One region of the Escherichia sp. XD33 genome, then DNA from elsewhere that is predicted to be linked to it. Evidence: riboswitches for the same ligand, from Rfam matches in the RefSeq annotation. Region 1 holds a riboswitch; each other region holds the start of a gene.
What was found. A riboswitch is a leader RNA that binds a small molecule or an ion and turns the genes downstream of it on or off. The one in region 1 is predicted to bind thiamine pyrophosphate.
Positions count from the first base shown of each region.

Region 2: linked by a shared signal. The riboswitch ahead of thiB (thiamine ABC transporter substrate binding subunit) and the one ahead of thiM (hydroxyethylthiazole kinase) in region 1 are both predicted to bind thiamine pyrophosphate.
Region 3: linked by a shared signal. The riboswitch ahead of thiC (phosphomethylpyrimidine synthase ThiC) and the one ahead of thiM (hydroxyethylthiazole kinase) in region 1 are both predicted to bind thiamine pyrophosphate.

Region 1 is NZ_JAENDM010000030.1:48,661-50,859, forward strand. Features, by position in the region: gene thiD (bifunctional hydroxymethylpyrimidine kinase/phosphomethylpyrimidine kinase) at 1-474, opposite strand, end outside; gene thiM (hydroxyethylthiazole kinase) at 471-1,259, opposite strand; TPP riboswitch at 1,294-1,390, opposite strand; gene rcnR (Ni(II)/Co(II)-binding transcriptional repressor RcnR) at 1,482-1,754, opposite strand; gene rcnA (nickel/cobalt efflux protein RcnA) at 1,875-2,199, shown strand, end outside.
Region 2 is NZ_JAENDM010000005.1:25,841-28,039, forward strand. Features, by position in the region: gene thiP (thiamine/thiamine pyrophosphate ABC transporter permease ThiP) at 1-350, opposite strand, end outside; gene thiB (thiamine ABC transporter substrate binding subunit) at 326-1,309, opposite strand; TPP riboswitch at 1,340-1,439, opposite strand; gene sgrR (DNA-binding transcriptional regulator SgrR) at 1,473-2,199, opposite strand, start outside.
Region 3 is NZ_JAENDM010000047.1:17,679-19,877, forward strand. Features, by position in the region: gene thiC (phosphomethylpyrimidine synthase ThiC) at 1-1,431, opposite strand, end outside; TPP riboswitch at 1,512-1,612, opposite strand; gene rsd (sigma D regulator) at 1,664-2,140, opposite strand.

The DNA of each region.
Region 1 (2,199 bases):
CATTTCCTGTTCGGTGCGCGCGTGTGGCGCGTCGAGCAAGGCGGCAGCTTCGGGCAAGTTTGGCGTTATTAATGAAACCTGTGGCAATAATCGACTGCGCAGCGTAGCAACCGCCGAAGGTGAAAGCAGCGGGTCGCCGCTTTTTGCCAGCATAACGGTGTCGAGTACCACGTTTTGGATCTGATAACGTTGCAACCGTTCTGCCACCGCTTCAACAATATCGGTTTCCGCCAGCATACCGATTTTAGTGGTATCGATTCGCACATCGCTGAACACCGAATCGAGCTGGGCGGCGACAAAATCAGGCTCAATGCGATACACCGACTGTACGCCACGGGTATTTTGCGCCACCAGTGCAGTAATAACTGAGCAACCATAAGCGCCAAGTGCCGAGAAGGTTTTAAGATCGGCCTGAATCCCCGCACCACCACTCGGATCAGTACCGGCAATCGTCAGAGCGTTAATTCGTTTCATGCCTGCACCTCCTGCGTCAATTGCCAGAGCGCATCAAGGAAATGTGGAACAAAACTGCCTGGCCCCTCGCTTCTGGCGACTGCGCGTTCTCCGGCTTGTTTCATCCAGTGACAGGCAGATGCGACATTTTCCAGCGTATCGCCTGGTAACGCACAGCAGGCAGCGACAACCGCCGATAATGCACAGCCAGTTCCTACCACTTTGGTCATTAACGGATCACCACCGTGAATACCAATGATACGATGTCCATCGGTAACATAATCCATCTCGCCAGTGACCACGACGATTGCGCCAGTTTCCCGTGCCAGTGTTTGTGCAGCGGGTATCGCGTTAGCTGCGGCGTCAGTGGTATCCACTCCCCGTCCGCCATTAGCAATGCCAGCTAATGCCATGATTTCCGAAGCATTACCACGTATCGCTGCCGGTTTAAAAGATAAAAGTTCATGACAAAAATGGCGGCGATAATCGAGCGCACCCACCGCTACTGGATCAAGCGTCCAGGGTGTTTGAGAGCTTTTTGCTTGCTCAACGGCAGCACGCATCGCCTGAGCGCGTGGCTGCGTCAGTGTGCCAACGTTAATCAACAAGGCACTGGCGATAGCCGCAAACTGACTGGCCTCTTCGGTTTCGATAACCATCGCTGGCGATGCACCGAGCGCCAGCAAGGTATTGGCGGTAAAGGTTTGCACCACATCATTGGTCATGCAGTGCACAAGAGGGGAATGTTGGTGAAAAAGGTGTAACGCGTGCGCAGATTGCGCTGAACCCAGCAGGTCGACTTGCATAGTTTGCTCCTGCCATAACGTGAAGAAGCAATGACCTGGTGGTCCGTGACTTCCCTACGCTGGCATTATCCAGATCAGGTGATACGGGTATTTCTCAGCCTTCACGCAGAAGGGCACCCCGAGTCGTTTGGTTGCGATGATAAATCGCAGAGGAGGATGGTAATGTCCAGCGCACGCGTTGTAAACGAGGAAAAACGGCAGTTTTACAATCGCGTTAATAAATTATTTGATATATGAATCCAGCACCTTCAGAACGACATCCAGATCTTCTTCACGTTTTAGCTCATCCCCCTGGTGAACGATGTGTTCCGTCAGATGACCTTTAATCACTTCCCGCATCAGACCGTTTACCGCGCCACGGATAGCAGCAATCTGTTGTAAAACTGCAGCGCATTCGTGCGGCTCGTCGAGCATTTTCTTGAGCGCCACGACCTGGCCCTGAATCTTACTGGCACGCGCTTTCAGTTTCTGTTTATCACGGATTGTATGAGACATGGCAACACCTGGTTAACAAGAATATGAAAAATCATAGCACTATTAATCTACTGGGGGGTAGTATCAGGTACTGGGGGGGAGTAGAATCAGATTGCCGAATTAATACTAAGAATTATTATCATGACCGAATTTACAACTCTTCTTCAGCAAGGAAACGCCTGGTTCTTCATCCCCAGCGCCATCTTACTTGGTGCGCTTCATGGCCTGGAACCAGGGCACTCAAAAACGATGATGGCGGCGTTTATCATCGCCATCAAAGGCACCATTAAACAAGCGGTGATGCTCGGACTGGCAGCAACTATTTCGCATACCGCAGTGGTCTGGTTAATTGCCTTTGGCGGGATGGTGATCAGCAAGCGCTTTACTGCTCAATCAGCAGAACCGTGGCTCCAGCTGATTTCCGCAGTGATCATTATTAGCACCGCGTTCTGGATGTTCTGGCGTA
Region 2 (2,199 bases), on a different contig from region 1:
CGACCATAGACGCTAAGAATGCCGAAAACAGCAACCAGCACCGGGAGGATTAAGGTCATTGCGCACAGACGCAACAGCGCCAGCCGACCCGGAAAGCGCCTGCGATAGAGCGCGCGGGCGAGGAATATCGCGGGTACGACAGAGAGCAGCGCCGAGAGAAACGCCTGCCAGAAGGAGAAGCGCACCACATGCCACAGGTAGCTGTCCTGCCAGATTGCCGCCCAGCTACCCTGCGGTGCGTTCCACCACAGGGCGAGAAACGCCGCCAGCGCAACCGCTACCACCAGCGTGGCGGCGCTTACACCTGGAATTAACCAGCCGGGAATTAACGGCTGACGGCGCGTTGCCATTCGCTAATCCATGCCTGACGTTGTGCCGCCACTTCAGCTGGTGTGAACTCCAGCGTGGTGGCCGGTTTGGTCAATTGTTCAAACCCGGCAGGCAGTGTGACATTTGCCACCGGATACATCCAGTTACCGGTTGGGATCGCATTCTGAAAAGCCGGAGAAACCATAAACTGGAGGAATTTTTGCGCCAGCTCCGGCTGCTTGCTGGCAGCGGTGCGGGCGGCGACTTCCACCTGCAGATAGTGACCTTCGCTGAAGTTCGCAGCGGCGTAGTTATCTTTCTTCTCTTCGAGAATGTGATAAGCCGGAGAGGTGGTGTAACTCAGTACCAGATCGCTTTCGCCTTTTAAAAACAGGCCGTAGGCTTCGCTCCAGCCTTTGGTGACGGTGACGGTTTTCTTCGCCAGTTTCTGCCAGGCTTGCGGGGCGTTATCGCCATAGACTTTTTGCATCCATAGCAACAGACCCAGCCCCGGCGTACTGGTGCGCGGATCCTGATAAATCACCCGCCAGTTTTGATCGCTCTCAACCAGCTCCTTCAGGCTTTGTGGCGGGTTTTTTAGTTTGTTCTTGTCATAGACGAAGGCGAAGTAGCCGTAATCAAACGGTACGAAAGTGTCATTATTCCAGCCGCCGGGAACGTTAACGGCATCCGCTGCCACACCGCTTTTGGCAAATAGTCCGGTTTTACTGGCGGCGTCTAACAGATTGTTATCCAGCCCCAGCAGCACATCGGCTTTACTATTTTTGCCTTCCATCCGTAGACGGTTGAGAAGCGAAACGCCATCTTCCAGCGCCACCAGTTTCAGTTCGCAGTTACAGTCGGCTTCAAAAGCTTTTTTGATCTTTGGACCAGGCCCCCAGTCGGCGGCGAAGGAATCGTAGGTATAAACAGTCAGAACGGGTTTAGCGAAAACGGGCGCTGTGCACAGCAACAGCAGGGGAAGACATTTTTTTAACACTTTGCACCTCAAAAAAGAGTGGCAAAGGACTTGAGAAGGAGCCTCAAATCCCTTCGCCGGCGTTATCCGGATCAGGTTCGACGGGTATTTTCTCAGCGCACGCGTTTGCGTGGCACCCCGTTGAGAACGGCGTTAGTGTAGTGATTTTGTTATCTACCAGCAATCATGGATCCGGCGGCGCAAACCACGCTGATTTAAAATCGAACCAGCCGAGGGTATTCATACGCAGGCCGCGCATACTGCGTTGTCCCTGAATGATCAGCCAGTGGTGGATAAGCGGCACCATTGCTTTACTGGCGACCAGTTGCTGGCACCAGTTCGCCAGGTTCATTTCGCCATTGCGCCAGCGGGCGGCGTCGGCTTGCCAGTCGATCGGAATACAGTGTTGGAGCAGCGGCACCTCGCACAAGTGCGCGAACAGCGAAAAATCCAGCGGCAGCGTAAAGTTGGCGCTATTAAGCCAGATATCGCTCTCGATCTCTCCTTCATGCCACTGATCGTAGTCGATCTCTTTGATTTCCAGCGTGACCTGGTGGCTTGCCAGAATCTGCTGCATGATCCCGGCAATCACCCGATGCTCACTGTGATCCTGATAAAAGGTCAGGGTGAGGCTTTCCAGACCAGCCGGTTTTTCGCTCTTTATGGTGCGGGCATGGTGCCAACGGGGGAGCAGTCCATAAGCCGGGAACCACAGTTGCTGGTACTGTTCCTCAGCGAAATAGACCAGATTAGTTGGAGAAAGCACATAGCTTACCCAGTCCCTGACTTGCTGATTCGCCCCGCGATGGGTGCGGCTGTCGAATAGTAAATAGTAGCAACCTTCCTCCAGGCGGCTTTCAATCTCTTTTTCCTCGCCCTGTGGACCTTTTAGCATCAGACCTCCAGCTGGC
Region 3 (2,199 bases), on a different contig from region 1:
CGTGAAGTGGTCATAGCCCGGCGCAATATCGGTAGTTAGCGGCCCCAGAGTGTAAAACGGCGCTTCGTGGCAGTGCTCTAACTCCTCGGTCATATTGCGGCGGATCATCTGCATCGGCACGTGGCCTGGGCCTTCAATCATCACCTGCACGTCATATTCCCAGGCAATTTTGGTCAGTTCGCCCAGCGTATGCAGCTCGGCAAACTGCGCTTCATCGTTGGCGTCCTGAATAGAACCGGGGCGCAGACCGTCGCCCAGCGACAGCGAAACGTCATAAGCGGCACAGATTTCACAAATTTCGCGGAAGTGTTGATAGAGGAAATTTTCCTGATGATGGGAGAGGCACCATTTCGCCATAATCGAACCGCCGCGAGAGACGATACCGGTCAGGCGTTTCGCGGTCATCGGCACATAGCGCAGCAGTACGCCCGCATGGATAGTGAAGTAATCCACACCTTGCTCGGCCTGTTCCAGCAGCGTGTCGCGGAACGCTTCCCAGGTAAGATCTTCGGCGATCCCGTTAACCTTCTCCAGCGCCTGGTAGATCGGCACTGTACCGATCGGCACCGGGCTGTTACGCAAAATCCACTCGCGGGTTTCGTGAATATAGCGACCGGTGGAGAGATCCATCACCGTATCCGCTCCCCAGCGCGTGGACCATACCAGCTTTTCCACTTCTTCTTCGATGGAAGAGGTGACCGCCGAGTTGCCGATATTGGCGTTAACTTTTACCAGGAAATTGCGACCAATAATCATCGGCTCCGATTCCGGATGATTAATGTTGGCCGGGATAATCGCACGTCCGGCAGCAACTTCATCACGGACAAATTCCGCAGTGATATTTTCCGGCAGATGTGCGCCAAAGCTCATTCCCGGATGCTGGTGGCGTAAAACCTCGCTACGGATGCGCTCGCGGCCCATATTCTCGCGGATGGCGATGAATTCCATTTCCGGCGTGATGATGCCCTGGCGGGCGTAGTGCAGTTGGGTGACACGGCGTCCTGCTTTGGCGCGTTTTGGTGTTAGTACGCCGCTAAAACGCAGTTCGTCGAGGCCATCATCTGCCAGCCGCGCTTTAGTGTAATCGGAACTGCGCACGGTAAGTTCTTCGGTATCGCCGCGCGCATCGATCCACGGCTGGCGTAGTTTTGCCAGCCCTTGCTGCACGTTAATGGCAATCTGCGGATCACCATACGGGCCGGAGGTGTCGTAGACCGGAATCGCTTCGTTTTCTTCGTACTGCGGCTGTTCTTTGCTACCGCCAATTAGCGTCGGGCTAAGCTGGATCTCACGCATCGGCACGCGCACGCCGGGGTGTGTGCCAGTGATATAAATGCGTTTTGAGTTGGGAAAGGCGGTGCCTTCCAGGGTGTCGATAAAATGTTGGGCCCGGGCGCGTTGTTCGCGGCGGGTCAGTTTTGTTGCAGACATAGCTCATTCCAAAAAGTTAAGGACGTGGCTTGTCAGACGACGGATGAAGCAAGAGACGATCGCCGCAGGGGCGATGCGATAGCAGATTAACTCTTGTTCCCTTCGCAGGTATTAGCCTGATCAGGTTCCGCGGATCCCGAATAAACGGTCTCAGCCAGTTAAGGCACTCCGACAAGAAATTAGCCCCGCAAATGGGGCATTGAATGTAAATTACGCGTTAACAGCGCAGAACTCAAGCAGGATGTTTGACGCGGGCGGCGTCAAGCACCAGCAGAATCAGCTTATCTTCCAGCACAAAGCGCGCTTCCAGCGCCTCGCCGATGTCAGATAAAACCTGTTGAAACTCAAGGTAATTATCATGATCGATGGCGGTTTCCAGACTGGAATCGTAGTAATCCATAATCTGTTGAGTATTGGCTTCGAGTTGCGGCCAAATCTTCGCGGCGCGCGCGAGTTGCCCGTTGCCTTCCAGCTTATGAAGAATGCGCTCATAAATACTGAAATGTCCGGCAGACAAGTAATCGACCAGGCTCTGACAAAAATCATCAAGGGCTTTTTCGTTTAGCCTCATGTACGATTCTTTGCCAGGCTTAATGCCAACCAGATTGTAGTAAGCCACGAGCAGATGCTTACGTACATGTAGCCAGCGATCAACCAGTTTGTTACTTCCTCTGACGCGCTCCGTCAGGTTATCGAGCTGGTTAAGCATGATTGACTCCGCAAGTTTGTATTCAAAAACTGCTCAGTGAGAAATGTAAAAACCATGTT